DNA from 3 places in the Leuconostoc carnosum genome. Region 3 is predicted to be linked to each of the others. Evidence: predicted binding sites of a transcription regulator. Region 3 holds the regulator's gene; each other region holds the start of a gene.

Region 1 (10,947 bases), 230 kb from region 3:
CACGTGGTAATGAAATTAATATTTACAGTAATGGTAAAGATAAATTTGCAGCACTATTTGACGACATTAAAAAAGCTACTAGCCACATCCATTTAGAATATTTTACAATTTATGATGATGAGATTGGCAATCAACTCGTTGATTTATTAACACAAAAAGCTGGTCAAGGTGTTGAAGTACGTGTGATTTTTGATCAATATGGCTCGCGTGGTCAACATCATGACATGTATAAAAGATTACGTGATGCTGGTGGTGTGGCAGAACCATTTTTAATGCGCCATTTTCAATTATTGACTATACGATTTAACTTTCGAAATCACCGTAAAATAGCTATTATTGATGGTAATGTGGGTTATATTGGTGGTTTCAACGTTGGAGACCAATATTTAAGCAAGTTTAAAAAATTTGGTCATTGGCGTGATACACATATTCGGATTCACGGTGACGCCGTACTATCATTACAGAGCCGTTTTTTAATGGATTGGAATGCTACTGCACCAGCTCAAGAATTACTCACTCAAACAGTTGATTATTTTCCAGAAATTACAGAATTACCTGGTCGTGCAATGGTTCAAATTGTTTCAAGTGGACCTGATAATGATTTAAAGCAAATTAAACAAGGTTTTATGCGCATGTTCGCTTCTGCACGCGAAGAAATTACAATTGAAACACCATACTTCATACCAGATGCAGCTATTCTAGAAACCTTACAAATGGCTATTATGTCAGGTGTACGCGTCAGACTAGCAATCCCAAACAAACCGGATCATCCGCTTGTCTATCGAGCAACACAATATTATGCTAGAGAATTAATCGAACTCGGAGCGGAAGTTTATCGATATGATGGTGGATTTTTACATAGTAAAGTTGTCATAATTGACCATGAAATTAGTACCGTTGGTTCAGCTAACATGGATATTCGCTCATTTGCTTTGAATTTTGAAGCAAATGCATTTATTTATGACCCAGATATTGCTGTACAATTAGAAAATTTATTTGAGAACGATATGCAACACGCTACATTATTAACAATTGAAGATTTCGAAAGGCAATCATTTTGGATGACTTGTTTACAAAAATTTAGTCGTCTATTCTCACCAATTTTATGAAAAAAATACAACTTAAATCTGGCGTGAACCTTGTCGTTCTGCCAACAACACAATTTAAAACATTGCACATTGCAGTTGATTTTGCAGCGCCGTTGCAGACAGATAGTGTATCTTCGCGTTCTTTATTATCTTATTTAACTGCAGTGAGCTCTAAAATTTATCGAAATCAACAAGCTGTTGCGCAAAAGACGATTGATTTATATGGTGCACAGTATGAAACTGATGTTATGCGCTTTGGACAAACACATCATGTGAGATATAGTATGCAGTTACCTGCACCGGTTTATCTTGAAAATACATCGTATTTACTCCATGATGCTTTTTCATTTTTAAGAGAAATGATTTTCAATCCATTAGCTGATGGGGCACAATTTGATCAAGAAACTTTTGAAAAAGAGCGACAGAGTTTGGTTAATGAATTGTCAAGTTTAATGGATGATAAGCGACGCTACGCTGTGACTAAGCTGCGTCAGTTAACTTATACCACGCCTGAGATGCGGGTATTATCATCAGGTGTTGTAGCAGATGTTGCGAAATTAACTGCTAGCGATGTATACGATGCATATCAGGATATGATTAACCATGATACAATGAACATTATCGTTTTCGGCGATATTGATGAAATGCAAGTATTGTCAGAGTTAGAATATTGGCCGCTTAAGCAACGTGAACCACGTCAATTGAAGCCATTTTATCGGCAACCGGTTCATACTTCAGTGGATGAATTATCTGAAAAACAACCAGATATTAACCAAGCCATTTTAACTTTAGGTTATCACTTGAACTTATCACCTGACGATCCTAGACGTTTTGTCGCCTTGGTTTTCAATACCTTGTTCGGTGGCTCACCCTTATCAAAGTTATTTACCAACGTACGTGAGAAAGAGTCATTGGCTTATAGTATTTATTCACGCTGGCAAAATGATACTGGTTTTATTACGGTAGCTGCTGGATTGGATAAAGCTAAAATTGCTCAAACAGAAAGCATGATTGCAGAACAAATTGCAGATATTCAAAATGGCAATTTTAGTGAAGAAACATTAGCAGCGATTAAAACGAGTCTGATTAATGATTATCTCAGCCAACAAGACTCACCAGCAAGTGAAATTGAACTTGTATTTTCACGTTTGCTAACACAACGTGAAACCCCAGTAGCACAATGGGTAGCTGAGGTTTCTGCTGTTACACCTGTTCAAGTTGCTGAACTCGCTCAACAATTAACGCTGCAAAGCCGGTTTATATTGCTGCCCAAAGGTTAATATGATAGAAAAAAATTATAAACAATTTAAAGAAAAAGTGATTACTGAAACACTAGCTAATGGGTTGAAAGTGATCATGATACCAAAACGAAATTATCACAAAACATTTGCTGTTATTACTACGCCATTTGGCTCCTTGGATCGTCAATTTCAAATTAATGACGAAGCACCCATCACGGTACCTGCTGGTACGGCACATTTTTTAGAGCATAAACTTTTTGAAAAAGAGCATAGTGATGCTTTTACACGTTTTGGCGAGTTGGGAGCAGATGCGAATGCATTTACTAATGCTTTCCAGACGAGTTATTTGTTCTCGACAACACAAAATTTGAAATTAGCTGTGACACATTTATTAGATTTTGTGCAGACACCGTATTTTAGTGACCAAACAATTGCTAAAGAGCAAGGGATTATTGGTCAAGAAATTCAAATGTATGATGATGATGCGAATTGGGCAGTGTATATGGGTTTGTTGCAACTATTGTATCCTGATTCGCCGTTGGCTGAGGATATTGCTGGTACGAAGCAATCAATTTCAAAAATCACGCCCCAACTGCTTTATAGTATTCATCGAGCATTTTATCAACCAAATCAGTTGACTTTACAATTAGTTGGTTGTTTTGACCCAGTTGAGGCATTGTCAGTCATTCGGGCTAATCAAGAGAGTAAACAATTTGAAAATGTTGCCGTGACACGTTTTGAAGCGCCAATTACTGTGTCTAGAAAAAAAGAAGTCATTCAATCATTTGATGTATCTCGACCCAAGATTGCTTTAGGTATTCGGTTAGAAGGTACGCAATTAACTGGTTCAGAAGCCACGAAGTTCATTTTAGCAACTGACATTCTAGCTGATATGTTATTTGGAGAGCAGACAGACTGGTACCAAAACCTGTATAATAAAGGTATCATTGATACGGAATTTACAACCTCTTTTGATTTACTTCATGGTTATCAATTTGTTAGTTTTTTCTCTGAAACAACTGAGTATGAGCTATTAACGAAAGCAATTTCAAATCAAATGGCTAGCTATGAAGATGTATTGTCACGCCAAGAAGAGACATTTGAAGCCTTACGTCGCGCGACATTGGGAGAAGGTATTCAACGTCTTAATTCTCTAGAAAGTATTGCTTTACGTGGGGATGATACATTATTTGGTACGAATTTGTTTGATAAAGTGATGTTATTACAAGAGTTAACGTATAATGATATATTAGAGAGCGCTAAAAAAATATACCAAAATGCGACTTTAAAACGTTTTATTTTGAAAAAATAATAATAGGAAAATCATGAACGAAACTTTAATAAATCAAATTGGGGAACAGCTAAAAGCTGCTCGGCTGAATCAAAATTTAACATTAGATGATATCCAAGCAACGACTAAAATACAAGTACGTTATCTGGATGCTATTGAAAATAATAATCTCAGCATTTTGCCGGGAGATTTTTACGTGCGTGCCTTTATTCGTCAATATGCACTAGCTGTAGGTTTGAATCCCGAAGATTTACTTGGTGAAGTAGCACCTGAATCTATTTCTCGAAGTCATGATTTGAGTCGTGCGCATCGTGATAATGATGGGATTGTGCGTGCAGGAATTGATCATCGTCAAACCGCGAAGTCGCGAATATCAGGTATGATGCCCACAATTTGGCTAGGCATTTTAGTCGTTGTGGTATTGATCATGATTTGGTTTGTTTTAACGCACATAGGTATTGGTAGTCAAAATTCGAGTAACGATACTGACAATGTATCAGTATCGACGTCGACTGTGCCAAGTTCGTCTTCTGCACGCGAATCCTCCTCTAGTGCATCATCATCTCGTAAACCAGCGAAGAAGGCAGCCACTAAATTAGATTTAGGAACCCCAGAACAAAATGCAGCATTACAAACTACAATTTATAATCTATCAGGTCAAGAAAGCAAAAAACACACTGTTAAAATTACAGCAAGAGGTACAGGGACTAATGTTAAGGTTAGTGTTGGCGCAAATGTCTTATTAGATGAAAATGTTACAACTGATCAAACAATTAGTATTCCGGCAGATAGTGAAGCAGTCAATGTTCAATTTACCAATGTGGTTAATGCAACAATGACATTTGATGGGCAAAAGGTCACCGTACTTGACACGGCAACCCCGTTTTGGAATGTGCTTTTTAACTTAGATAAGTGAGAAAAAAAGAATGAATCTACCTAATAAATTAACAGTTTTTCGTATCGTTTTAATACCCGTTTTTATTTTAGTATTATCTGTACCACATAATTGGGCTACACTCCTTTTTTCTGGTGAGGCAATTCCTGTGAATTGGATTATAGCGGCGATTGTATTTGCCATTGCTTCAATTACTGATTTTTTAGACGGGCAAATTGCTCGGCGCCAACATTTAGTGACTAATTTTGGTAAATTTGCAGATCCTTTAGCAGATAAGCTGTTAGTGATGACTGCCTTAATTTTTCTAACCAGCTTTAACGTTGTATCTGCTTGGATGACTGCAGTAATTATTATTCGAGAATTAGCCGTTACTGGTCTTCGTACACTTATTGTTGAAAATAATGGTAAAGTACTTGCAGCACAAATGCCTGGTAAAATTAAAACATTTTCACAAATGTTTGCTATCTTTTTCTTGTACTTAAAAGATATGCCATTTGCTGCTATTCATTTGCCAATTGGTCATATTTTAATTTGGATTGCTGTTATTTTTACTGTTTATTCAGGTCTTGATTATTTTTGGAAGAATCGCGATGTTTTTTCTGATGGGATGTAAAAGTGTCTTGCGTTGATTTTTCGTATCATCTATACAGAGAGCAAGTAGTGCGAACAATTGTTCGATAAATGCTTGCTTTTTATAGTAGAAACAGGTAAACTGATTGAGTAAGATAAAAGGAGTTAGCCGCAAATGGTAACGAAAAAAACGACTAAAAAAGAAGACAAAGAAAACCAAGCTAAGGGTCGCAAAGCAGCACTTGATGAGGCACTGAAGAAAATCGAAAAAAACTTTGGGAAAGGGTCTGTGATGTTGTTGGGTGAAAACGCAACAACGCAAGTGGACACTTACCCATCAGGATCAGTTAAATTAGATGTTGCACTTGGTGTTGGTGGTTATCCAAAGGGTCGTATTATTGAGATATATGGACCAGAATCATCAGGTAAAACGACACTGGCATTGCATGCTGTCGCTGAAGTACAAAAAGCTGGTGGCACAGCAGCGTATATTGATGCTGAAAACGCTTTAGATGTTAAATATGCTGAAGCATTGGGCATTCATAAAGATGAATTATTGTTATCACAGCCAGATACTGGTGAACAAGGATTGGAAATTGCCGATGCTTTGGTACAATCTGGAGCAGTTGATATTATCGTTATTGATTCAGTTGCAGCATTGGTGCCTAGGGCTGAAATTGAAGGCGAGATGGGTGATGCCCATGTCGGATTACAAGCTCGTTTAATGAGTCAAGCGTTACGTAAATTAGCCGGTACATTAAATCGTACAGGAACGATTGCTATCTTTATTAACCAAATCCGTGAAAAGATTGGGGTGATGTTTGGTAATCCTGAAACAACACCTGGTGGTCGTGCGCTAAAGTTTTATTCAACGATTCGTTTAGAAGTACGTCGATCAACACAAATTAAAGATGGTACAGATGTTACAGGAAACTTAACTAAGGTCAAAGTTGTTAAAAATAAGGTAGCACCACCATTTAAAGTTGCTGAAGTCGATATTATGTACGGAAAAGGAATTTCACAAACTGGGGAAATTCTTGATTTAGGTGCTGATACAGAAATTATCCGTAAAGCTGGGGCATTCTACTATTATGATGATGTCAAAATAGGGCAAGGACGTGAAAAGGCGAAGGAATTTTTGGATAGTCCTGAAAATGCCGAGATGCGTCAAGAAATTTATGCTAAAGTACGTGATATTTTTGGTATCGGTGATGGTAGTACAACTGAAGTCGCACCAGAAACAGAAGAATCAGTGGATGAACCAGATACATTGGATTTGGGGAATAATGATGATTTGACTGACGAACCAATTGTATAAATCCTGTAAAGGTAAGGAGAAGTGCTAGGGCATTTCTCCTTTTTTTGTTACAATGCAATTAAGAAAACAAATGGAGGATGGCACTTTAATACGTTAAAGTGTATACATGTCATGACAAGTATTTTAGTGGTGGATGATGAATTAGCGATTGCAACGTTGTTAAAGTATAATCTAGAGCAAAATGGATTTGACGTCACTTTAGCCGAAACAGGTGATCAAGCCTACGAACTTGCTTCTAAACAGGCATTTGATGCTATTCTATTAGATTTGATGCTACCAGTGATGGATGGCATGACAGTATTAAAAAATTTACGGCAAGATAAAATTAGCACACCAGTAATTCTGATTACAGCTAAGGGTGATGAATTTGATCGTATTTTTGGTTTAGAATTAGGTGCAGATGATTATATTACCAAACCTTTTAGTCCACGTGAAGTTATTGCCCGACTAAAAGCCGTGTTACGCCGTTCGCAGCAAACAAAACAGCAGAATGCGACACAGCTTGATGTGATTGAGATTCAAAATTTAACGATTGATGATAGTAAAAAAGTAGTGACTAAAGATGGTGTGATCTTAACTTTGACACCTCGAGAATATGAGTTATTATTGTATTTTGCCCAACGGCTAGGACGTGTGATTGATCGTGAGACAATTTTGACAGCAGTATGGGGTTATGAATTCACTGGTGAAAGCCGCATGGTTGACATGCATATCAGTAATTTACGGGAAAAGATTGAGCGTAATCCAAAGACACCAAAGTTACTCAAAACTGTACGTGGCTTTGGCTATACGATGGTTGTGTAGATTTGTAAAGACACATTTACATCTATTTACACAATAGTGACCGTTTTATGAAGCTTTCTCTTACATAGCGTGTGTAGTATATAAATTGTAAACAAGGAACGGTTACCAAGAACTGCTACTACAAACCTTGTTTACATCATATAGACTTCTGCGATATAAAAAGGGAGAATGCGTTATGAACAAAAAAGTTGTTGGCATTATTGGCGGTCTTGTTGTGATTGCGGCAGGAATGATATTGTATACTAGTTCTGGTGCAAACCAAAATGCTAAAAAAGCAGGTGATTCAACGTCTAGTGGTGCGAGTGTCGGTGGGAAAGTGTTGGCACTAGGATCTACTGCGTTACAACCATTGGCTGAGCAAGTTAGTAAATCTTTTCAAGATAAGAATCCAGGAGTCACAATTACCGTACAGGGTGGTGGATCAGGTGCTGGATTAAGTCAAGTATCTGATGGTTCAGCTCAAATTGGTAATTCTGATGTTTTTGCTGAAGAAAAAGAAGGTGTAGATGCTTCTAAATTGATGGATCATAAGGTTGCGGTTGTTGGTATTGCACCTGTTGTTAATTCTGATGTACAAGTATCAAACCTGACGAAAGCTCAACTACGTGATATATTTACGGGTAAAATTACGAACTGGCAAAAAGTCGGCGGTAAAGATCAAAAAATTGTGGTAGTTAATCGTGCTACTGGTTCAGGAACGCGTGCAGTCTTTGAGAAGAATATTCTAGACAATCAAAAAGCCGTCCAGGCTACCGAACAAGATTCAAATGGCACGGTTCAAAAAATTATTGCTACAACACCGGGATCAATCTCATATCTGGCTTTTGCTTATCTTGATACCTCAGGTATCAAGGCGTTGAATATTGATAAGGTACTACCAGAAAAGAAAAATGTTGAAGATAACACTTGGCCAATATGGGCCTATGAACATATGTATACTAAAGGAGAACCCAAAGGTGCAACCAAAGAATTCTTGAATTATTTTATGACAAAAGAAGTTCAAAAATCAATTGTGCCCAAGTTAGGTTATATCGGTTTAACTGATATGCAAGTGACACGTGATGCTAAGGGCAATGTGAGTGAAAAGTAACCTTAATTAGGACTAAAGCCGTCGATTTAGACGGCTTTTTTGTTATGATAGATGTATTGGAGTAATGTTATGAAAACAGTGATACTTAAATTTATATCGTTTTTAGTAATAAATATTGTTTGTTTAGTATTAGTTAATCATGTCATGTTATTTAGTGGTCAACAGTTACTTGCACTTTTTTTTATGATATTGATTAGCACTACGGGTGTTGTTTGGGTAGCTGATTTATGGGTGTATTATCAAAAAAAAGAATTAAGAGTGATGCAACAGCGAATGGCTTTAACGATTAAAGGGGATTCACCACGTATCGTATTGACCGAACCCAATCTACCCTACTATGATGTTATTCGACAGTTCAATGCACTGCAAAGTTATATTCGCGACGAACAACTCTCAGCTAGACGTGATATTAATAATTATCAATCATTACTAGCGAGTCTACCGGTTGGTGTGATTAATGTTAACCGTCAACACGTTGTTGATGTATTTAATCAAACGGCAGCAGACTTATTAGGTGTTGAATTACGCCAAACGCCAGTTACAGAAAGTTTAGTCATACAGCAATTTACTTTGTCAGAATTAATTAATCAGACATTCAATGCACAAAAGAATCAACGGTCTGTTTTAAATTTACAAATTAATGGTGAAACTAAACAATTTGAAGCAAGTACACTTTATCACAAAAATGATTCACAATATGCCGAGGTGATGGTGATTTTATATGATCTTACCTCAGTTTTACAAATCGAGCGTATGCAATCAGACTTTTTGGCAAATGCTTCTCATGAATTGAAAACACCATTGACAGCTATTACTGGGTTTGTAGAGACCTTGCAGGGTAAGGCAGGTGAGGATCCGACGGTACGTGCACAGTTTTTAAAAATTGTGGCCGATGAAACCAGCCGGTTAGCATTGTTAGTTAATGATATTTTATCCATATCACGATCATACCAGAATAGCGATGATAAGCAGGTATCATTAGCTGTTCATACTATTGTCACAGACCAATGGCAACATATGAAAACTATAGCTGCCTCTAAGAACGTGACCTTTATAAATAATGTACCACAGGACTTTACGATTTATGGTTTCAAACATGATTTGCAAACGATTTTGCAGAACTTGATCGGGAATGCCATTAAATATAATGTGTTAAATGGTAGTGTTACGGTTTCAGCGTACCAACATGATAGTTATTGGCAATTGGAAGTTAAGGATACAGGTATTGGCATTCCAAAGCAGCAACAGTCGCGTATTTTTGAACGCTTTTATCGTGGTGATGAATCACGACAAAGGCATATCGCTAGTGGTACTGGGTTAGGTTTAGCAATTGTCAATGAACTTGTTTCGAAACACCACGGTGAAATCAATGTTAACTCTCAAGTAGCTGTGGGGACAACGATAGTTATCAAATTACCGCTATAAAAATAGTCTTTACACAACCTTTACAAAACCATGCTTTTACATTTACATAACTTTAAGATAATAAAAGGGTAGTAGTTTAATCTTGGGAGGCATCATAATGTCGAAATCGCATCGCGCAACAATTGTAGCTACAGTTGTTGCGGTGGGTATTGTTGCGGCGCTTGGAACCGCTTATGCAACACGTGATCAGGGGTCAAGTGGTACATCAATTACTGCTGTTGGCTCTACAGCACTTCAACCATTTGTTGAAGCAGCTGGTGAGGAATACGCTAAAACTAATGTCGGCACATTTGTTAATGTGCAAGGTGGCGGTACCGGTACAGGATTGAGCCAAGTATCGCAAGGCGCTGTTGATCTTGGTAATTCTGATGTTTTCGCGGAGGAAAAAGAAGGTATTGATGCTAAGTCTTTAGTTGATCATCGCGTAGCTGTTGTAGGAATTACACCATTGCTAAACAAAGATAATGGTGTCAAAAATTTGACCACAGCACAGTTAAAATCAATTTTTACTGGGAAAGTAACTAATTGGAATCAAGTTGGCGGGAGAAATCAAAATATTGTGATTATCAATCGTGCAACTGGTTCTGGTACAAGGGCTACTTTTGAAAAATGGGGACTACAAGGTGCTAAGAGTACTGAAGCACAAGAACAAGATTCATCAGGAATGGTACGTTCAATTGTGTCCACGACACCAGGAGCTATCTCATATGCTGCTTTTGGTTATATCGACAAAAGCGTACTAGTACCTTCTGTGAATGGTGTTGAACCAAATAACAAAAATGTTGCTAATGGTCAATATGGTATTTGGTCATATGAGCATATTTACACAAAGGGTCAACCTACTCGACACGTTGCAAAATTTTTAGCATATCTAACCTCTGATAATATTCAACGTACATTAGTTCCAAAGTTGGGCTATATTTCCATTCATGATATGAATGTCGAACGTAGTGCCACTGGTGAGCTTGTCAAAAAATAAGTCATTGCATACTTAATAAACTTATCTATGGCTATGCCATATTTTATAGAATATAAAATAGAGTTTAATGACTTAAACATTTTGGAGAAAAAATGGATAATATTACAAAAAAGTTGATGCAAAAATCTGAATCAACAAAAAAAGATTCGATGGGACGAGCTATTAGTTTAGCTGCTTTAGCCTTGATTGTCATTGTTGTTGTCTCAATTTTTGCTTTTGTTATGAGCAGAGGTTTATCAACCTTTG
Region 2 (10,947 bases), 180 kb from region 3:
GTGTATTTTTAACATCTTTTAGTCGATCAATAATAAAATCATCGCCACGCCCACGTGGCATAGAAGCATCAGCGATAAACCAAATCGCATCTGCTTCATGTAAAGCAGAAAAAGCTGACTTCACCATAAAATCACCTAATGAATTCTGTGGCTTATGAACACCTGGCGTATCAATGAAAACAACCTGTGCATTATCAGTTGTATAAATACCTTGAATTTTATTTCGTGTTGTCTGAGCTTTGTCCGACATGATGGCGATTTTTTCACCAACAATTCGGTTCAATAGCGTGGATTTGCCAACATTGGGACGACCAATAATGGCAACGAATCCTGATTTAAATGGGGTTTCTGTCATAATATTTGCGGCGCCTAGGCCGACTTTCTCCTAATTCTAAAAATAATTTTCCACACTATCTCTGAAACTGATGTAATAAGTCCGAAAAATTAGTTACAATACCAAATTGTCGCCAAACATAGGGTTGAAAAATCAATAACAAAATCACAATTTCAACACCAACAGCCACTAATACTGCCCCAGCCGCAACATCTTTTGCCAATTTAGCTAGTGGATGATACTTTTTTTCGACAACTAAATCCACTACAGCTTCAATGATTGTATTCAAAAATTCACTGAAAATAACAATAAATACAGCCATCGTAACCCACAACCAATCTGCACGGTATATACCGTAATGCAAACCAGCAACCAGAATCAGAAATGCTAGTACAATGTGGATACGCATATTACGTTCGCGTACTAAAATCATCCAAATACCATTTAGCGAGTTACGCATGGCTTTTAAAAAATTGCTGTTACGAGTTGTTTGATGTTTTTCACTCGCTGGAACACCTTCTAATTTTGTTTTTTCATTATCTCGTGAGGCCATAATCATTTAAAATCTTCCGTTGTAAATCAAACATTTCTTTCTCTTCTTGGTCACCTAACATATGATCATAGCCATTTAGATGCAAAAAACCGTGTACAACTAAAAAACCAAGCTCACGTTCATAACTATGTTCAAGATACTCTGCTTGAGAGCTAATGACATCGACTGAAACGATAATATCACCAATGTTTTTAGCAATTTCATCAGCCCAACTATTATCAGGAAGGTTAGCAAAATCATCCTCTCCTTCCTCAATAGCAAAACTAATCACATCTGTTACTTTATCTACACCACGATATTCTTGATTATAACGTTGGATTTCATCATTATTAACAAACGTCACGGACATTTCTGTATTTTCAGGTAAATCTAAGGCCGTTCCAGCAAAATTCAACACTGACTGAACTAAATCACGATGATATGGTGTTACACCTTTTTTTGTTTGATCAATGATTGCTAAATCCATTAACTATTTTGCTCCTTTTTTAGGGCTGCTAGTTTTTGTTCAGCAGCCTCGTAAGCATTGACGATGAGGCCAACAACCGGGTGCCGTACGACATCATCACTGCTAAAGTTAACAAACGAAATACGATTAACCTCTTTTAAAATACGCTGTGCAGCGATTAAGCCTGACTTAGCACCACGAGGCAAATCAATCTGTGATATATCACCGTTAACAATCATTTTTGAACTAAAACCTAAACGCGTTAAAAACATTTTCATCTGTTGATTTGTGGTATTTTGTGCTTCATCTAAAATAATGAAAGCGTCATCAAGTGTTCGACCACGCATATACGCTAATGGTGCAATTTCAATGACCCCACGATCCATTAATCGTTGTGTTTGTTCAGATCCAATAATAGCATTCATTGCGTCATAAATTGGCCGTAAATAAGGATCAACTTTTTCTTTTAAATCACCTGGTAAAAACCCTAAAGACTCTCCCGCTTCAACAGCTGGACGTGTAATGATGATACGTTCGACTTCCCCGCGTTTGAGTGATGAAATGGCCATAACAACAGCCAAATAAGTTTTACCTGTTCCAGCAGGACCGATACCGAAAGTAACATCACTTTTACGAATTGATTGCACATATTGCCGTTGACCAAAATTTTTGACACGAACTGCCCGGCCCTTGTTATCACGAATTAAAGTTTCAGAATATAAATCACTAAAATATTCTAATGTCCCACGTTGTGCCATCGTTACAGCACTGACAACATCTGTGGATGAAATATTAATTTGATGCTTAATTAACCCTGTTAGTTCACGTAAAACGGCGTTAGCAAGTTGAACATTGTTCTCATCACCAGCGATTGTCATTTGGTCACCACGTGCATGTAACTGTACGTTTAAACCTTCTTCAATTAAATTCAAAAAGCTGTCATTGGCACCAATCAGGTTTGTTTGCTGTTCTGAATTTTCAAATGTAAAAATTTGCTGTATTTGTGCTGACAAATTGCAAATCCCCTTTATTATTATTTCTTCTAATTTTAACACAAAAAAAGGGCATATGCCCGTCATTCAACTATTAAATCATGCATAATAGCATCATATCCCTTTTCCTCTTCTTCTTCAGTTAAACGTAAGGGTGCTGCAATCACTGCCGTAATCTTGGCTAATATTAGTGTCCCAATTGTTACGAATACAACTGTAAATAAAATGGCGACTAGTTGCTTGCCGAGTAATGATACATCACCGTTAACCAAACCCGCAACACCACCAACACTTTTATCAGCGAAAATACCTGTCAAAATTGCACCTACTGCACCACCGATACCATGGATACCAAAAGCATCTAGGGTATCATCATAACCAAAACTATTCTTGACAAAAGTAATACCAGCAAAACCAACTAATCCACCAATTAATCCCATTACTACAGCTGCCCAAGGCGCTACAAATCCGGCAGCAGGTGTGATAACGACTAACCCAGCGACACCCGCACTAGTGATACCACTTAGCGTCGCACGTCCACGCATTTTATACTCTACCACGCCCCATGTTAGGACGCTTGCTGATGATGCTAACCATGTATTCACTAAAGCCAATACGGCTGTACCATTGGCCGCTAATGCAGACCCTGAGTTAAATCCAAACCAGCCAACCCACAATAATGCACCACCAATCAACACATATGAGGGACGAACTGGTATATGTTTGTCGTTATGTCTGTGTCCAATAAGCAAAGCTAGTACAAGACCAGTCACACCACTTGAAATGTGAACAACAGTACCACCAGCAAAATCAATTGCACCAAATTGTGCTAAGAAACCACCACCCCAAACCATATGTGCTAGCGGCGTATAAATAACGATCAACCATAAAATCATGAAAACAATCATAGCTTTAATACGAACACGTCCAATAATTGATCCCGTAATAATTGCTGCTGTAATGATCGGAAACATACCTTGGAACAATGCAAAAGCACCATCTGGAATCGTTAACCCTTTTGTTGATTTTGTAAAGGATACATCCGTCAAAAATACATGGTTTAAATTACCAATAACAGTTCCTTCACCACCAAATGCCAAAGAATAACCCACAGCAAACCAAACTATTGAGGCAATACCAATAATCACAACTGGTACAAACATTGTATGCAACAGATTACGTTTCTCACCTAATCCACCATAGAAAAGTGCCAATCCTGGCGTCATTAACCATACCAGTGCTGCTGAAATCAATACCCACGCTAAATCTCCTGTATTCATAAACATCGCTCCTCTTTATTTCGTTGAGATAATCATATCAGGTATACCAATTTAAACAGCTGAATTATGATAGGTTTTATGACATCACTATTTAACCAACAAAAAAGGCGTTGATGTTGTCATCAGCGCCTTTTATTACTAAATTATTTAAAAATTATACTGTTTGTACAGTGATCATGTTTGTTGTACCAGATTGTGACATTGGTACACCAGCAGCGATTACGATTGCATCACCAGAGTTAACAAGACCTTGTTCTTTAACAGCTGACTTAGCCAAAGCAATCATTTCATCAATTGTTTCAGGTGCATCATAAACAACTGGCAAAACACCATAATTCAACGTCAAGCCACGTTGTACACGTTCTGAATAAGTAACTGCCAAAACGTTAACATCAGGACGGTGCTTAGAAACCATACGTGCTGTGTAACCAGAATTTGTTGATACTACAACTGCCTTAGCGTTCACACTATTTGCAATACGCACAACAGCTGCAGCAACAGCTTCTGTTGAATCACTTTCATCAAATATGATATCTTGATGGCGACCATTTTCACGCAATGATGTTTCAGCTTTTTCATTAATAGCAGCCATTGTTGCAACGGCTTCGACTGGATAGTCACCATTAGCTGATTCACCTGACAACATTGTTGCATCAGTACCATCAAATACGGCATTGGCAACATCGGAAGCTTCGGCACGTGTAGGACGTGGGTTCTCTTCCATTGAGTCAAGCATTTGTGTTGCTGTAATAACTGGCAAACCAAATTTGTTCATCTTGCGAATCATGTCTTTTTGAACCAAAGGCACATTTTCAGCAGGAATTTCAACACCCATGTCACCACGTGGTACCATCAATGCATCTGAAACTTCAAGAATAGCATCAAGATTATCAATACCTTCTTGTGATTCAATCTTAGGAATGATTTGCACGTGTTCCATGTTCTTTTCCTTCAACAATGCACGAATTTCGAGCACATCTTCAGGCTTACGAACGAATGAAGCAGCAATATAATTGATTTCGTGGTCCAAACCGAAACGAATGTCATCAGCATCCTTTTCAGTGATACCAGGTAGGTTAATTGCCACACCAGGTGCGTTAACACCCTTACGTGAACCCAAGATACCGTCATTGTCAACATGAACAACAAGTTCGCGGTTAGCTGAATCTTTTTCAACAACAGTTGTACCAAGCAAACCATCATCGAACAAGACTTGTCCGCCTTCGTTAACATCATCGAACAAACCGGCATATGTTACAGCAATTTTGTCCTTTGTGCCTTCAAGATTTTCATCCATTGAGATGCGCAATGTATCGCCAGTATGGAACTCAATCTTACCGTCAGCTTGCTTTGTGGTACGGATTTCAGCACCTTTGGTATCTAGCAAGATACCAACTGTTTTACCAGTGATCTTTTCGGCTTCATGAACTGCGTTCATACGACCCAAATGTTCTTCGTGATCACCGTGTGAGAAATTGAAGCGGAAAACATTGGCTCCAGCTTGAATCAATTTTACAATTGTTTCGACATCAGATGATGACGGACCAAGTGTTGAGACGATTTTCGTCTTTTTCATGGTTAAATAACTCCTTAGTTGTCTTGGTTGTTGCTTGTGCAACTTTACCCAAAGTCTATTTTATACATTCTTCGCCATTTATACAAGGCAAATTATCAATGACTTCTTCTAAAAATAACATTATCATAACCTAATAATGGCGCCAATTCAAGTATGATAGCGGTTTCATCGCCCAACCAAAATGTTTCATCAAGTTGCTGAGTTTTTTCGGTATTTTGCCAATGAATCACCACTGGATTAGTTCCATGATATTTTTTTAAAATATCAATTACTTTTTGGCGGTTTTGGGGTGTATCGTGAGTTTGATCAAATTGTAAAAACCAAGTCCCAGGTGATACTTGTGCTGGTTGTTGCACTGGATTAATTTGATTGGCAACTACTGATAAACGGTCGTTATAACTATCGACCTTACCATTAACTTGAACGATTGTTCCAATTTTTAAAATATCACTGACTTTTGTCAGTAAACGACTAAAAACTGTCACGTTGATGGTATCAGTCACATCTGAGAATGAAACGAAAGCCATTAAATCACCTTTTTTTGTGCGTGTTTGCCGAATATTATCAATGATGCCAACAAAAGTCGCTTTTTGATCTTTTTTTGTCAAATCAGCAATATGCTGCAGATGCTCACTGGCAATCATTGATTCATAAACATCTAATGGATGTCCTGATAAATTAACGCCAATAGCTTCTTTTTCAAAGGTTAATTTTTCAGTACTAGGCATATCTTCGACTTTTTTAATCTTCGTCTCATTAAGAATTAAATCACCAAAGCTTGCTGCTTCAATTAAGTCGTCAAGGGCAGTCAATAACTCTTGACGGTTATAGCCAAACTGATCCAATGCGCCAGCATAAACTAATTGCGACAATACTTCCCTTTTTCGGAACTTTTCCGGCAAACGATAAATAAACGACTGAATTGATTTAAATGGCCCATTATTGCGACGTTCTTCTAATAAAGCTGTAACAAAATCACTTCGGACACCTTTAATATTATTCAATCCCATACACAAAGCCTGCATATTTTCAGACCAAAACCGGTGAGATTGGTTAATATGAGGTGCTTTTATTTCAATTTGTCGTGTTCTAGCTTCAGTAACATATAATCTGATTTTTTCAGATGAACCAATATTAGCATTTAGTAACGCATTGTAGAATGCCAAAGGATAATGGGCTTTCATGTATGCCAATTCAAAAGATAACTTTGTATAAGCAACAGCATGAGAACGATTAAATCCATAATTTGCAAATTCATCAATATAGTTAAATATCTGCTCAGCTTGTTGCGCATCATGGCCTAATTGGACGGCACCAGTTACAAACTGTTCATGCATTGCTGCCATCTTATCTAGCTTTTTTTTAGACATTGCCACCCGTAAATTGTCCGCTTCACCAAGGCTAAATCCGGCATAAGCTTCAGCCACTAGCATAACCTGCTCTTGATAGATAATAATGCCAAATGTTGGTGCTAGAATTGTCTTCAAATTTGGATCTGGAATAGTCGCCGTTTCACGGCCATGACGCCGTTTCACAAATGTTTCAATATTTTGACTGGGACCTGGTCGATATAAGGCATTAACCGCAACAATATGTTCAAACGTCGATGGTTTTAATTGTCGCAATACATTTTTAATACCAGCAGACTCGAATTGGAAAATACCGTTGGTATCTCCTTTAGCATATAATTGCAACGTTTCTGAATCGTTGACTGAGATTTTACTAATATTAAAATGTTCTGGCAACATATCTCTAGCATAATACAGTGTTTGTGCCAAAATAGTTAAATTAGACAAACCCAAAACATCAATTTTCAACAACCCCAATGCTTCAACTGGATCTTTTTCAAACTGTGTTAGTAAACGCTCATCCGTACCTGTTTGCACCGGTAACGTTTTAACTAGTGCATCTTGGCTTAATACGACCCCAGCAGCATGTGTCGAATAATTACGGGGTAATCCTTCGATTTGTTGCGCAACTTTCAATAACAGCTCACCATTGTCAATTTCAGCTAGTATATCTTGTAAGCGTGTTGATTGTTTTAAGGCATCTGCAATAAAAACTCGACGTCCTTGCTTCCCTTGTGGCACCGTATTACTAATGCGACTCATCATTTGTTGTGATAAACCAAATACACGCGCTGTATCACGTAATGCCTGTTTTGCAGCTAGCGTACCAAATGTAATAATTTGTGCAAAATTTCGTTGACCATATCTATCATGTAAATATACAAGTATATCTTCACGTTTATTATCTGGCCAATCAATATCAATATCTGGCATTTGCCCACGTTCTGGATTTAAAAAACGTTCAAACAACAAACCAAATTCTAATGGATCCACATCCGTTATTTTCAAAACATAGGCAACTAATGAACCAGCTGCAGACCCTCGACCTGCCCCCATTTGAATGTTATGCTGATGAGCAAAATTTACAATATCCCATACTATCAAAAAATAATCGTTAAAACCTAAATCATCAATGACTTCTAACTCATACTGTAAGCGATCGTCATAAATTTGATGATTCTTCGCCGTGCTTTGATCATTTAAACGTTCTTGAAGACCTTTTTTTGCAAGTTCATATAAATATTCTCGTGATGAATGCGCATCATCGGGCAACTTGAAAGTTGGTAAGGCCGCAGTTTGCTGAAATGACATCGTGACTTCACTCTTACTAACTAATAACTCATTATTCAAGTAAGCTGCTTTTAACACATCAGATGCTGAATAAGCAGTTTTTACGGTGTCAAAATCATTTAAAACATGTGTGCCTAATTTTTGAGAAAGTGTTCTAATATCTTCTAATTTAACGTTAACATCAATTGCTTTTAAAACTTGTGTCGTAAAAGCATCTTCTGGGTTAAGATAGTTAATATTATCTAAGGCAATTAATTTTGCCTGATTATCTTCGCCAAATGATGCCAAACGTGCTTTAATTTGAGGTGCTAAGGCAGGATTAATGCCTATATATAATGATTTTGAATTAATTTGTGACACTAATTCTTGCCAATAGGTTGATGTATCGTCATAAGCTGAGGCAATAAGTTGTGTTAATTCACTATCCTCAGGTAAAATGACGTTAATACCTGCTAAATGGTCGACAATCATAGCAAATGTCATATCTTCTGCTTTGGCCGTCATTTTAGCAGAAGATAACCACATCAAATTCTGATAACCTACTTGATTCTCTGCAATGAGCACAACTGGAAATAACGTTGCGGTGTTGACTAGTCCATAAATTTGTAATGTCAAACCAAATAAAGGCTTGATATCATACTTTTTGGCGATGCGGTAAAACTCAACAGCACCATACATCACATTGATATCTGCCAAAGTAACAGCATGATAGCCTCGTGCTTTTACAGTTTGAATGATTTGTTCAATTGTGTTTGGATTTTTAAGTAAACTATAACTACTGAAAATTTGTAACGGTGCGTACATATTATCTCCACTGTTTTCACAATATAACGCGAAAATTTGTTCCCTTTTATTATACATGAAAAGCGTTAAAAGGGTTGCGATTTTTTTTGAAAAGCGTATGATAGTTTTGTAAAGAGGTGCAATTATGAAATATATTACTGTTGCTGTTTGGTCAGCAATCTTTGGTGAAATTTTGGGTTACATTGTATCACAGCTCACAAATGGTGGTTATTCTTATATCACAGTAGCTATTATCGCGATTGTTGTTGGTGAAATTGCTGTTTATGCAATTCCAGCACTTTCCGGTTCAGCATCACCTAAAGAAGTAACTGCCACAGAATCATAATAAAAAGGCGCGAAATATTCTGCGCCTTTTTTATTTTGTCCAAGTAGCTAGTAACTCACTAATTGTTACCTGACCTGGTGCGCTAACCGGCAACCCATCTAAAGTAGCAAATGTCAGTTCTGAGCCAAATTTGTACCCTTCAACGCGTGAACGTTGTCCAATAGCACCCATACTCATTGTAATAAGTGGTTGCTGAATAGTGGCTGCCCGTGTAGCCTGAAGCAAGTCTGTTACATCTTGTTCCTTGTTTGGCATCACAGCTATTTTAACCACATCAGCAGGCATTTTTGATATATCTGCAATTAACGCGCTAACATCAGGTGTTTGATTAAAATCATGATACGATATGATGACTGGTACACCTAACTCGTGTGCGACATCAATCACTTTGTCACGTAACTCAGAGTCCAAGGTATATTCAACATCTACTGCTGTAAAATGAAACCCTGATCGTAATGCTGCTACAATAAAAGTCGCATATTCCACTGACGTCATTTCCCCTTGACCACCTTGTGCTTGCGTACGATAAGTTAAAATAATTGGAAAACTACCAATTGTGTTAAAAACCGATGCCGTTAATTCTTTAATAATTTGCATATTCATGACTGGCCAAGTCGCATCAAATTCTTGACGTGCGTTATCCATCTCGGATAGCATTTTAGCCTCTGTCATGGCTGAAACATCTTTTTGCGCCAATTCTGCTTGTGCCCCAGCCTTGACTTGTTGCCACATCACTGCTTGACTAAAGTCATCAGCAATATAATCAGCCCGCCACTCGACAATGTCTGGGTTTTGCTCTTGTAATTTTTTGGCAAAGGGGGTCAATTTGTCATTTGGTCCCAAAGTAAGCGGCACTGCAATTAGTGGCTTCTCATTAATACTTTTTGGTAATTTAAATAATTCACGTAATGTCATTTTATTTGATAAACGACCCATATCATTTGTGGCTTCAATTGTTGTTGTACCTGATATTTTGGATCTTTGCTTTCTGTAGTTTTTAAAAATTGATCTTCGGATATAATAGTAAACCGATTTTGATCATGAATAAAGTCAGCCATGGCAACAGGCTTACTAGGCGCAAAAATAACGGATGGTCCCCAAGCATTATCCAAGTCATTAGCGCGCAGGTAACGCTTCATTAGACCTTCTGTGGCTGCGTGTATCACTGCAATATTACGCTGATATGTCTCATTTTCTATCAAGATCAATGGCATCAATGGTAAGACAAAAGTTGTCACAATATCTAATTTAGCCCACTCTAAATAATTAATATCTGCCCAATTTAATTCAGGCGAAATATTAGATCTAAAAGCAACGGGCATCAAAACTTGGTCCCCGCGATAATCGTCTAAATGCGTCAATATTTCTTCAAAACTTTGATGTAAAATCAATTTTTGAGTTGACATGTAATGCTGAGCTGCTCGTTCTGAATCTGTGCCGACAGGCCCTAATGTATGTAATTTCATCGTTTTAACTGTTTGTTCTCTTTATTAATTGCCGCATCTGTAAGTATTGCCATAATTTTATCAATCATGTCATCAGTAACATCTTCAGAATTCTCAAAATCATATTTTAGCAATTTTCGCATTTTAGTCATGCGACCCTGTTGCACAGTTGGCATGCCAAACTTCTCTTTATATTTTGCCACTGCTTCAACTGTTTGCATCCGCTTTTCAATGACACCAAAAATCTGACGATCAAAAGCATCAATTTCTGAACGTAATTGCAATAATGCTAACTCATCCTCGTTTGAACTAAACAATGCCACAATCTCAGCAGCAATACGTTCCGGTGTTTTACCAATCGTTTCAACCATAAAATTGGCCACCGATTGATACTTTGGATCGCGCTGTGCCCATAATCTAAAAAATTCCGCCGCGGATTTTTCTTCCAGCAAAGGCCGTTGGCCTTCAATAAGTAAACGACCAATCGTACTTTCTAAATTACCATGTAAATAAATAACAGTTGCGGGAGATTCGTGCAAAATAGCCATATTATC
Region 3 (10,947 bases):
GGAGATTTATGCGTAGTTTTCTGAATATAAATGCACTTCAAAAATCAGATGTGTTAAACTTAGTGCAACGTGCATTAGCTTTGAAGTCAGGTGTACGACCAATCAAGAAAGATTTAACCGTTGCTAATTTGTTTTTTGAAAATTCGACTCGGACAAACAGCAGTTTCCAAATGGCTGAAAACCACTTAGGCTTACAAAGGATAATCATTGATCCGCAAAATAGTTCAATGTCCAAAGGTGAGAGTTTAACTGATACATTGAAAACTTTGAAAGCAATTGGTGTGGACCTGGTTGTGGTTCGTCATTCAATGACAAATTGGTACGATCAAATCTTAACCGATAGTCGTCATGATATGCCTCAACTTGTCAATGCCGGTGATGGGAGTGGACAACATCCATCACAGAGTCTACTAGATCTGGTAACAATTTATGAGCAGTTTGGACATTTAGAAAACTTAAAAATTCGCATTATTGGTGATTTGGCACATTCGCGGGTCGCGCGTTCTAATGCAGAAATTTTAAAAAAATTTGGTGCTCAGGTATCATTTTCTGGACCAGCCCAGTGGCAAACAACAGGATTCGAACAGTTCGGAGATTTTGTGGCAATGGATTCTGATTGGGACAAGTTGGATGTTGTTATGTTTTTACGGGTACAACATGAACGGATTACAAAAACGGAAAATCAAAATTTTTCTGCTAAAAAATATCATGAACAATTTGGCTTAAACCAATCACGTTATGATCACTTAAAATCTGACGCAATTATTATGCATCCAGCGCCAGTTAATCGGGATGTAGAAATTGCTGATGATTTAGTTGAAGCACCCAAGTCTCGTATATTTGAACAAATGACTAACGGTGTGTTTGCGCGGATGGCAATTTTGGAGTATACAATGGAGGATCACAATGCAACTGATTAAAAATGCAAAAATATTAGTTCATGGCAAACTTGTTAAACGCGATGTTTTAATTGATGGCAAAAGAATTGTTCAAGTAGAAGAAAGCATCACATCAGAGGTGCCGACTTATGATGCACAGGGTGCTTTCTTATCAAATGGGTTAGTTGATGTGCATGTTCATTTTAGAGAACCTGGATTTGAATATAAGGAAACAATTGCGACAGGATCTCAAGCAGCAGCACGTGGTGGTTTTACAACAGTACTAGCGATGCCTAATTTAAATCCAGTACCAGACACCCCAGAACGTGTTGCCAAACAAATGACTTTGAATGATCATAATGGTGTTGTTCATATTGCACAATATGGTGCAATATCAGGTGATTTGGTCTCTGATACTGTGTCCAATATTGAAGAGATGGCACATCAAGGCGCAATAGCATTTAGTAATGATGGAAAAGGCGTTCAAACAGCTGATACGATGTTACAAGCGATGATTGCAGTGGCTAAAGTCAATAAACCACTTGTAGCTCATCTCGAAGATGATTCCTTAATACATAGCGGTGTGATGAATGCTGGGAAGCAGGCGGAAAGTTTGAATTTGCCTGGAATTACTGGCTTGGCTGAAAGTACACAACTTGCACGAGATTTAGTTTTAGCGCATGCAACGGGTGTTCATTACCATGTTGCACACGTGTCAACGAAAACTTCAGTGGAGTTAATCCGATTAGCTAAGTTAAAGGGCGTTCATGTAACGGCTGAAGTTTCACCGCATCACTTATTATTGTCAGATAGTGATATTCTAACCGACGATGCATTATTTAAGATGAACCCACCGTTACGTACATCGGAAGACCGGGAAGCAGTTGTTGCTGGTTTGTTGGATGGCACGATTGATATGGTTGCCACAGACCATGCACCACACGGTGCTGAAGAAAAAGCAAAGTCCTTTCTTGAAGCACCTTTTGGTATTACTGGTATTGAAACGAGTTTCCAATTACTTTACACAAAACTGGTTAAGTCTGGGATTATGACGTTAGAAACATTGATTAATCGTATGGTTAAAGCGCCTATTCAGGCGTTTAATCTTGAGGCAACAGCGTCTGTAGCAGTTGGTCAATCAGCAGATCTTGCGTTATTTGATTTAGAGCATAGTACAGTCATTTCGGCTGATCAAATGGCATCAAAAGGTAAGAATACACCATTTATTGGTTGGAAAGTTTTTGGTACGACACTGGTAACTTGGGTTGATGGTCAAATTGTGTACGACCATGCAACAAAAAATAATTAAACACTGTCTTGATGACTTGAAAAACATGTTAATGGGGATAATGGAAAAATGAAAAAACGTTATTTAGTGCTTGAAAATGGTTCAGTTTATGAAGGCGAAGCTTTTGGTGCTGACATTGAGGTTATGGCAGAGTTGGTATTCAACACTGGTATGTCAGGTTATCAAGAGTCGATTACTGATTTATCCTATCGTGGTGAAATGATTGTCTTTACATATCCTTTGATTGGTAATTATGGTGTTAATCGCGATGATTTTGAAAGTTTCCGACCTGCCGCTGCAGCGATTGTTGTTCATGAAATTGCTCGACGTCCAAGTAATTGGCGACAAATGATGAGTTTACCTGAATGGGCAGAGAGCACAGGTATGCCTGGAATTACAGGCGTTGATACGCGCGCTTTAACCAAAGAATTACGTGATAAAGGTGCAATGAAGGCTGCTCTAGTTGATGCGTATTCTGATGATGTTTTGAAAAAATTAGCATTATTTGAGACAGATAAAACGTTAGTTCATGATGCAACCACCAAAACGCAATATCAAAATCCAACAGATGGTGTATCAATTGCATTGATTGACTTTGGTTTAAAAAATTCGATTCTACGTTCTTTGTCGAAGCGTGGTGTGAATGTCATTGTCTTCCCAGCAAACACCGATGCCAAAACAGTTTTAGCTGCACATCCAGATGGCATTCTGCTCTCTAATGGCCCAGGAAATCCACAAGATGTTGCTTATGCCCTACCGATGATACAGACGCTGCAAGAGCAGTTGCCGTTGATGGGTATTTGTTTAGGACATCAATTATTTGCGCTTGCTAATGGTGCTAAAACATATAAAATGAAATTTGGACATCGTGGCTTTAACCACGCAGTCCGTACGCTTTCAAAAGATCGTTTAGATTTTACTTCACAAAATCATGGCTACGCAGTAGATCGTGATGGATTAGATCAGACTGACTTGATTGTGACACATGAAGAAATTAATGATCAAACAATTGAAGGGCTACGATTAAAAAATCATTCAGCTTTTTCAGTTCAATTTCATCCCGATGCAGCACCAGGACCACATGATGCTGAATATTTGTTTGATGACTTTTTGAAAATGATTGCGGAAACGAGCAAGGAGACCACACAACATGCCTAAACGCGAGGATATTAAAAGAGTATTAGTTATTGGCTCTGGCCCAATTATTATCGGGCAAGCAGCTGAGTTTGATTATTCTGGGACGCAAGCTGCACTGAGCCTTAAAGAAGAAGGCTACGAAGTCATCTTGGTTAACTCGAATCCAGCTACAATTATGACTGATGCAGAAATTGCGGATAAAGTCTATATTGAACCCTTGTCCATTGATTTTATTGAACGCATTTTGCGCAAAGAACGACCAGAAGCTATTTTACCAACTTTGGGTGGCCAAACCGGCTTAAACATGGCAAAAGATTTGTCTGAAGCTGGCATACTTGATGAACTCAATATCGAGTTATTAGGTACAAAATTATCCGCCATTGAAGAAGCAGAAGATCGTGAAGAATTCAAACAATTAATGGAACGACTAAATGAGCCGATTCCTGAATCAACGATTGCTACAACCTTGGACGAAGCAATGGATTTTGCCGATACGCAAGGCTATCCTGTCATCGTTCGACCAGCTTATACCTTAGGTGGGACAGGTGGAGGAATTGCTGATACACATGAGCAATTGCTTGATATTGCAGCAAATGGTTTAGATTTATCGCCAGTCACGCAAGTTTTGATAGAACGCTCTATTGCCGGATTTAAAGAGATTGAATTTGAAGTCATGCGTGATTCTCATGACAATGCCTTAGTTGTCGCTTCGATGGAAAACTTTGATCCAGTTGGTATTCACACTGGTGACTCAATTGTTACTGCTCCGGTACAAACATTGTCAGATCGTGAAGTGCAAATGATGCGTGATGCTGCATTAAAAATTATTCGCGCTTTGAAGATTGAAGGTGGTGTTAATATTCAGATGGCACTTGATCCAGAATCGTATAAATATTACATTATTGAAGTAAATCCGCGTGTCTCGCGTTCATCAGCATTGGCATCAAAAGCAACGGGTTATCCAATTGCAAAAATGGCAGCTAAGATTGCGATTGGCTTGACATTAGATGAAATTACAAATCCAGTTACTGGTACAACTAAAGCGGAATTTGAACCAGCATTAGATTATGTCGTTGTCAAAATTCCGCGTTGGCCATTTGATAAATTTGCTACTGCTGATCGTCGTTTGGGTACACAAATGAAAGCAACAGGCGAAGTTATGGCTATCGGACGTAATATGGAAGAGGCCATCTTAAAAGCTGTTCGTTCACTAGAAATTGGTGCTATTGGTCTTAATGATATTACTTTTAGTGATATGACTGATCAACAATTACTTGAAGCTTTAATGCCAGCACGAGATGACCGTCTGTTTATGATTGCTGACTTATTACGGCGTGGAATTTCGGATGAAGTTATTCATGAAAAAACACGCATTGACGAATTTTTCTTGGATAAACTTGTTCATATTATTGAAATTGAAGAAGATTTAAAACAACATATTGGTGATCTAGATTATTTAAAGTACGCTAAGAAAAATGGCTTTGCTGATCAAACAATCGCTGGCTTTTGGGAAATGACTGCTAAAGATATTCGTGATTTGCGCCAAGAAAATAATGTGTTGCCAGTTTATAAAATGGTTGACACGGTGGCAGCTGAGTTTGAATCGCAAACACCTTATTATTACGCCACTTACGAACATGAAAATGAATCGATTGTATCAGATAAAAAGTCGGTTTTGGTTCTAGGCTCAGGTCCAATTCGAATTGGACAAGGTGTTGAATTTGATTATGCAACTGTTCATGCAGTGAAAGCAATTCAGCGTGCTGGTTATGAAGCTATTATTATGAATTCAAATCCTGAAACGGTGTCAACAGATTTCTCAATATCAGATAAATTATATTTTGAACCGCTAACTTTAGAAGATGTTTTGAATGTTATTGATGTTGAACAGCCAATGGGCGTTGTTGTTCAATTTGGTGGCCAAACAGCTATTAATTTAGCCCAACCTTTAGTAGATAACGGGGTACACATATTAGGAACAACTGTAGAAGACTTGAATCGTGCTGAAGATCGTGAAGCTTTTGATCAAGTCATCAAGTCACTACAATTACCACAGCCACTTGGGAAAACTGCAACAACAGTAGCAGGTGCTTTAGCCGCTGCTCAAATGATTGGGTATCCTGTATTAATTAGACCTTCTTATGTACTTGGTGGTCGAGCTATGGAAATTATTGCTTCTGATGACGAATTGCAAGATTATATGCAGCGTGCAGTCAAAGTATCAAATGATCATCCTGTGTTGATTGATTCTTATTTGGTTGGTCAAGAAGCAGAAGTCGATGTTTTGTCAGATGGTCAAACGGCTGTGATTCCTGGTATTATGGAACATATTGAACGGGCAGGTGTGCATTCTGGTGATTCAATGTCGGTGTATCCACCACAATATTTATCACAACGTGTGCAAGACCAGATTGTTCAAGCTGCAATTGCTTTATCAAAAGCCATGAATACAATTGGACTGATGAATGTGCAATTTGTTATTCATGAAAACAAAGCCTATGTCATTGAAGTCAACCCGCGTGCATCACGTACGGTGCCCTTTATTTCAAAAGTGACACATTTACCATTAGCACAATTAGCTACACGTGTGATGTTAGGTGAAAAACTTGCAGATATGGGATTTGAAACAGGGTTAGTACCAGCAGATGATATGGTTCATGTTAAAGCGCCTATTTTTTCCTTTACAAAGTTGCCGGAAGTTGATTCGTTACTTGGACCAGAAATGAAGTCTACAGGTGAAGTTATGGGATCAGATACGACCTTACCCAAGGCGCTATATAAAGCATTTGTAGCTTCTAATATTAAGGTACCAAAGTACGGAAATGTGTTATTTACAGTTGCCGATGCTGATAAGAATGAAACAATTGCTTTGGCTAAACGCTTTGTTGATTTAGGTTTCTCATTATATGCTACCTCTGGAACTGGTGCTACCTTATTGGCAGAAAATTTGCCAGTTGCTATCCTAGATAAAATATCAGAATCTGAAAATAATTCACTTCATGCTTTACGCAGCCAGACGCTTCAAGTTGTAGTTAATACGACTCAAGCCGATGATCATGCAGAATCAGATGGTTTGTTAATTCGCCAAGTTGCAATCGAAAATGCTGTACCATTATTTACAGCTTTAGATACGGTCAGTGCTTTTCTAGATGTTCTGGAAAGTAGAAGTTTTACGGTAAGTGAAATGAAGTAATTTATTAATATGAGTTCAATATTCAGAAGCGACATCACATAAGTCCTGTTCAAAACAGGACTAATAATCAATTGGATGGTGGGAGAAATTATGGTATATCCTGTATTTATTGCATTAGATTTTCCTAATGCAATCACGGCACGACAATTTTTAGCGCAATTTAAAGATATTTCTCCTAAGCCAGCTCTAAAGGTTGGTATGGCGTTATTTTATGCTGAAGGTCCGGATTTTGTTAAAGAGTTACGTCAACAAGGATACACAATCTTTTTAGATTTGAAACTCTATGATATACCAAATACGGTTGGGCAAGCTGTAGCTAGTATTGCTAAGCTGGATGTCCAATATTTAACTTTACATGCAGCTGGCGGTGAAAAAATGTTGCATCGAGCCGTTGAAAATAAAGGGGTAGATTTAAAATTATTGGCTGTGACACAGCTAACATCATTTTCTGAAGAAGACATGCAGCAAACACAATTGACAACAGCTTCATTAAATGAAAGTGTCTTACATTTAGCAAAATTGGCGCAAAAAGCAGGTGTTGATGGTACGATTAGTTCACCTTTTGAAGCACAGATTATAAAGCAGCAAACACATGATAATTTTTTAAGAATTACCCCAGGTATTCGTTTAGCTGGAGATGATGGAAATGATCAAGCACGCATCACAACACCAACGCAAGCACGCCAATTTGGGGCCACTGGTTTAGTAGTTGGCAGATCAATAACCAAGGCTGAAACACCAGTTGCAGCCTATCAACGTGTATTAGCAGAATGGAGTATCTAGATGACCGAATATGCAAAACAAGTTGCACGAGATCTATTAAAAATTGGGGCGGTTAAATTTGCGCCAACAACACCATTCACATGGGCTTCAGGTATTAAAAGTCCGATTTACACTGATAATCGTATGACCATTGGTTTCCCGGAAGTTAGGGAAAACATTTATAACGGATTAGCTACATTAATTAAGGAACACTATGATGATGTTGAGGTAATCGGTGGTGTTGCTACTGCAGGAATACCTCATGCTGCTTGGGTAGCGGATATTTTGAAAAAACCAATGATTTATGTTCGTTCTAAGCCTAAGGATCACGGGGCTGGTCGACAAACAGAAGGTGCAGCGGTTTCAGGAAAAAAAGTTGTTTTGATTGATGACTTAATTTCTACCGGTGGTTCGGTTTTGCAAGCAGCTGAGGCTGTTCGAGCAGAAGGTGGTAAAGTTATAGGTGTTATTGCAATCTTTTCTTATGAATTAGATGCCGCGGATGTTAATTTCGCGGCTGCGAAATTAACATATCAATCACTAACAACATATTCACAAATGGTGACAGAAGCTATTAATAGTGGACATCTTGATGCCTCACAATATACTAGTTTACAAGTGTGGCGAGAAAATCCCACTGATTGGTACAATTATTAAATCAAAAGAGGCTCGTTCAATTTTGAACGAGCCTCTTTTTATAATATATTAATAAATAGCGTCACGGTAAAGGCCAATGACCTTACCAAGAATTGAGACATTGTTTAAAATAATAGGTGCCATGGCGTCATTTTCTGGTTGTAAACGGAAATGATCTGCTTCTCTGAAAAAGCGTTTGACAGTGGCTTCGTCATCTTCATTCATAGCAACGACAACATCGCCGTTGTCGGCATTGTCTTGCTTACGAACAATTACCTTGTCACCATCTAGAATCCCGATATTGACCATCGAGTTTCCCTTAACATTTAACATGAACATGTCGCCATCAAATTGCATTAAATTATCGGGAATTGGGAAGAACTCCGTCGCTTCTTCTTCAACTGCTAAAACAGGTGTACCTGCTGTAACAAGCCCAAGAACAGGAATACGACCAGGAGTTGTTGATAATCCTAGTGCTTCCAATCCGGCATCACTTACTTCAATTGCACGTGCACGTGGTTTTGCAGCATCCTTGAGTAAGTAGCCCTTTTTAACCAAACGTTCGATGTGCCCATGAATTGTAGATGATGAGGATAAACCAACTGCTTCACCAACTTCACGCACTGTTGGTGGATAACCATTTGATAATTGTGCTTCATGGATGAAGCGCAATACTTGTAGTTGTTTACTTTCTTTAATATTGTTTGCCATGATGGGTTAAATTACCTACTTGATTTATTTATATTCTTATTGTATTGTACCGAACTTTATCATATAAATCAAACGTTTGTTCGCTAATTTTATATTTTAATAAATATTTCACTTTAAATCTTTACATTTTCTTTATAAAACATATGATTTGAACGATTTTGTCGTTCATAAGTAGTGAAAATATCTCAACTTTTCCTTCATAAAATATTAAAAATTAAGATGATAATTAGCGGTGTATCTACAACTTGAATTATGTTATAATACTTTTTAGACAATAATTAAGGGGAAAACTATGACTATAGGTATCGGATTTGTGATCTTGATTGCTGTCTTGGCTTTGGCTCTTGGGTTAGTGGCTGGTTTCTTTCTGGCACGTAATTCAATGAAGAATTATTTGGCAAAAAATCCGCCCATCTCTGAAGAAATGATGAAGTCAATGATGATGTCAATGGGACAGAAACCATCACAAAAGAAGTTAAATCAAATGATGGCTCAAATGAAGCAACAAAGTGCTCAATCACAAAAAAAATAAGCCTAGTGGCTTATTTTTTTTCAGATGATGATTGTTCTTTTGGATCGACATATTGCCAATCGGGATCAATTTCACGGTCTAATTGATCAAAAGCATCTTGCATCTTTTTTGTGTATTTGGCAATGCTCTCAGCATTAAACTTTTCACTTTTATCAAATACAATTGGTTCACCAAAATTAATTGTTGTGTTATTACGTTTGAATAATTGACGGAATAACACAGGACCCTGATAAACAGCGGGAACTATAGCTTTACCAGACATACGTGCAATAAGTAGTGAACCAGACTTTAAGTCTTTGTCATGACGGGAACCTGACGGGAACATGATCAATGATCGTTGCCCAGTTTTAAGTTCACGAACAGGAATTTTAATGACACTGGGGCTAACGTTTTTGCGGTCAACTGGAAATGCACCAGCAGACGTAATCAACCAAGCTAATGGTCGGAATTTGAATAATTCAATTTTTGCCATGAAAATAAAATGTTTAGGATATGCCGCAATAGCATACCATATGGGATCCCACCAACTACGGTGTGGACCGACTAAGACATAATTGTCATTTACTGGTATACGGTCTCGATTCATATATTTGATGCGTCCGTTAATTGACCAAATCAGACCAACTGCAATACCACGTAGAAAATCATAAAACTTCATTATTTATTCACCTCATATCAACTATCTCTATGTATTTTACACGATAAAGCGAGAAATTCACAATGATTGAACCAATTCTTAACAAAGGCGAGCGAATTGATGGACTGCCTGCACAAAATATTCATATTATTCAAAATCCAGATATGTTTTCGTATTCTTTAGATGCCATTTTACTAGCGCATTTTGCGGGAATTAAAGGAAAAGGTGCTGGATTAACAGTAGATCTCGGTGCTGGAACTGGCGCAGTTGGTCTGTTTTACGCACCAAAAGTCACTGGGAAGATTAAGCTAGTAGAAATCCAACCAGAATTAGCTGATATGGCAGCACGTAGTATCGTCATGAACGGTTTAGAAGAACGTGTCAGTGTTTTAAAGTCAGATATGAAAGCTATTTTCGATGATATTGCACCCGGATCTGCGGAAACTGTACTTTCGAATCCGCCCTATTTTCCGCTAAATGAAACCACAAAAACAAATAAGGATGAACACTATGAATTAGCAAGACATGAATTGACGATTGATTTACCTGGATTAGCACAAGTTGCAAATAAGTTATTGAAAAACAATGGTAAATTTTACATGGTACACCGACCAGAACGATTAAGTGATATATTTGCTGCCTTGTCGGCACGCAAATTGATGATTAAGCGCATAAGGTTTGTCTATGGTAAAGTTGATCGCGAAGCTAATATGGTATTAGTCGAAGCTATTAAATCTGGACGCCCTGGTGGCGTTCGCATTTTACCACCGATTATAGCTTATACGATGGCCAACGATTACACTGCAGAAGTAAAAGAAATTTTGTATGGAGCGTCATGGACTAAATGAAACCTTACTTTTTTTATGTTTTATATACTGCTGACGGCTATTTTTATGGTGGTTTTACCGATGATGTGTCTCGTCGTTTTAAAGTTCACGAAGCAAGAAAAGGAGCCAAGTTTACGCGTGTAAAATCAAGGCATCCACTACGATTAATTTATTCAGAACAATTTGAGACAAAGAGTGAGGCGCTACATGCTGAAGCCAATTTTAAAAAATTGACACGACCGAAAAAGGAAGTATTTTTAATCATGCATGATATTAGTCCAAGTATTTGGCGCCATGACTGAATTTATTTAACAAAAATACTTGCGTTTAATTTGAAAATCACGTA

The links. The regulator LexA, encoded in region 3, represses DNA repair genes until DNA is damaged. The targets are predictions, from matches to a motif close to CNAACANNTGTTNG.
Region 1: recA (recombinase RecA) is a predicted target of LexA. The motif match lies at 5,179-5,192, and genes of this name have one in related genera.
Region 2: FGL89_RS00400 (DNA polymerase III subunit alpha) is a predicted target of LexA. The motif match lies at 8,653-8,666, and genes of this name have one in related genera.

The regions. Positions count from the first base shown of each region.
Region 1 is NZ_CP042374.1:494,072-505,018, reverse strand. It holds gene cls (cardiolipin synthase) at 1-1,109, shown strand, start outside; gene yfmF (EF-P 5-aminopentanol modification-associated protein YfmF) at 1,106-2,368, shown strand; gene yfmH (EF-P 5-aminopentanol modification-associated protein YfmH) at 2,370-3,641, shown strand; gene FGL89_RS02365 (helix-turn-helix domain-containing protein) at 3,655-4,536, shown strand; gene pgsA (CDP-diacylglycerol--glycerol-3-phosphate 3-phosphatidyltransferase) at 4,547-5,128, shown strand; gene recA (recombinase RecA) at 5,261-6,403, shown strand; gene FGL89_RS02350 (response regulator transcription factor) at 6,515-7,207, shown strand; gene FGL89_RS02345 (phosphate ABC transporter substrate-binding protein) at 7,383-8,297, shown strand; gene FGL89_RS02340 (sensor histidine kinase) at 8,367-9,722, shown strand; gene FGL89_RS02335 (phosphate ABC transporter substrate-binding protein PstS family protein) at 9,820-10,701, shown strand; gene pstC (phosphate ABC transporter permease subunit PstC) at 10,794-10,947, shown strand, end outside.
Region 2 is NZ_CP042374.1:87,839-98,785, reverse strand. It holds gene era (GTPase Era) at 1-355, opposite strand, end outside; gene FGL89_RS00425 (diacylglycerol kinase family protein) at 411-887, opposite strand; gene ybeY (rRNA maturation RNase YbeY) at 871-1,353, opposite strand; gene FGL89_RS00415 (PhoH family protein) at 1,353-2,345, opposite strand; gene FGL89_RS00410 (ammonium transporter) at 2,408-3,604, opposite strand; gene pyk (pyruvate kinase) at 3,759-5,180, opposite strand; gene FGL89_RS00400 (DNA polymerase III subunit alpha) at 5,276-8,623, opposite strand; gene FGL89_RS00395 (YjzD family protein) at 8,748-8,948, shown strand; gene aroD (type I 3-dehydroquinate dehydratase) at 8,979-9,863, opposite strand; gene FGL89_RS00385 (hypothetical protein) at 9,860-10,414, opposite strand; gene FGL89_RS00380 (shikimate kinase) at 10,411-10,947, opposite strand, start outside.
Region 3 is NZ_CP042374.1:265,543-276,489, reverse strand. It holds gene FGL89_RS01285 (aspartate carbamoyltransferase catalytic subunit) at 9-920, shown strand; gene FGL89_RS01280 (dihydroorotase) at 907-2,187, shown strand; gene FGL89_RS01275 (carbamoyl phosphate synthase small subunit) at 2,236-3,324, shown strand; gene carB (carbamoyl-phosphate synthase large subunit) at 3,317-6,496, shown strand; gene pyrF (orotidine-5'-phosphate decarboxylase) at 6,587-7,279, shown strand; gene pyrE (orotate phosphoribosyltransferase) at 7,280-7,915, shown strand; gene lexA (transcriptional repressor LexA) at 7,964-8,605, opposite strand; gene FGL89_RS01250 (YneF family protein) at 8,904-9,137, shown strand; gene FGL89_RS01245 (lysophospholipid acyltransferase family protein) at 9,148-9,795, opposite strand; gene FGL89_RS01240 (tRNA1(Val) (adenine(37)-N6)-methyltransferase) at 9,858-10,622, shown strand; gene FGL89_RS01235 (GIY-YIG nuclease family protein) at 10,619-10,903, shown strand.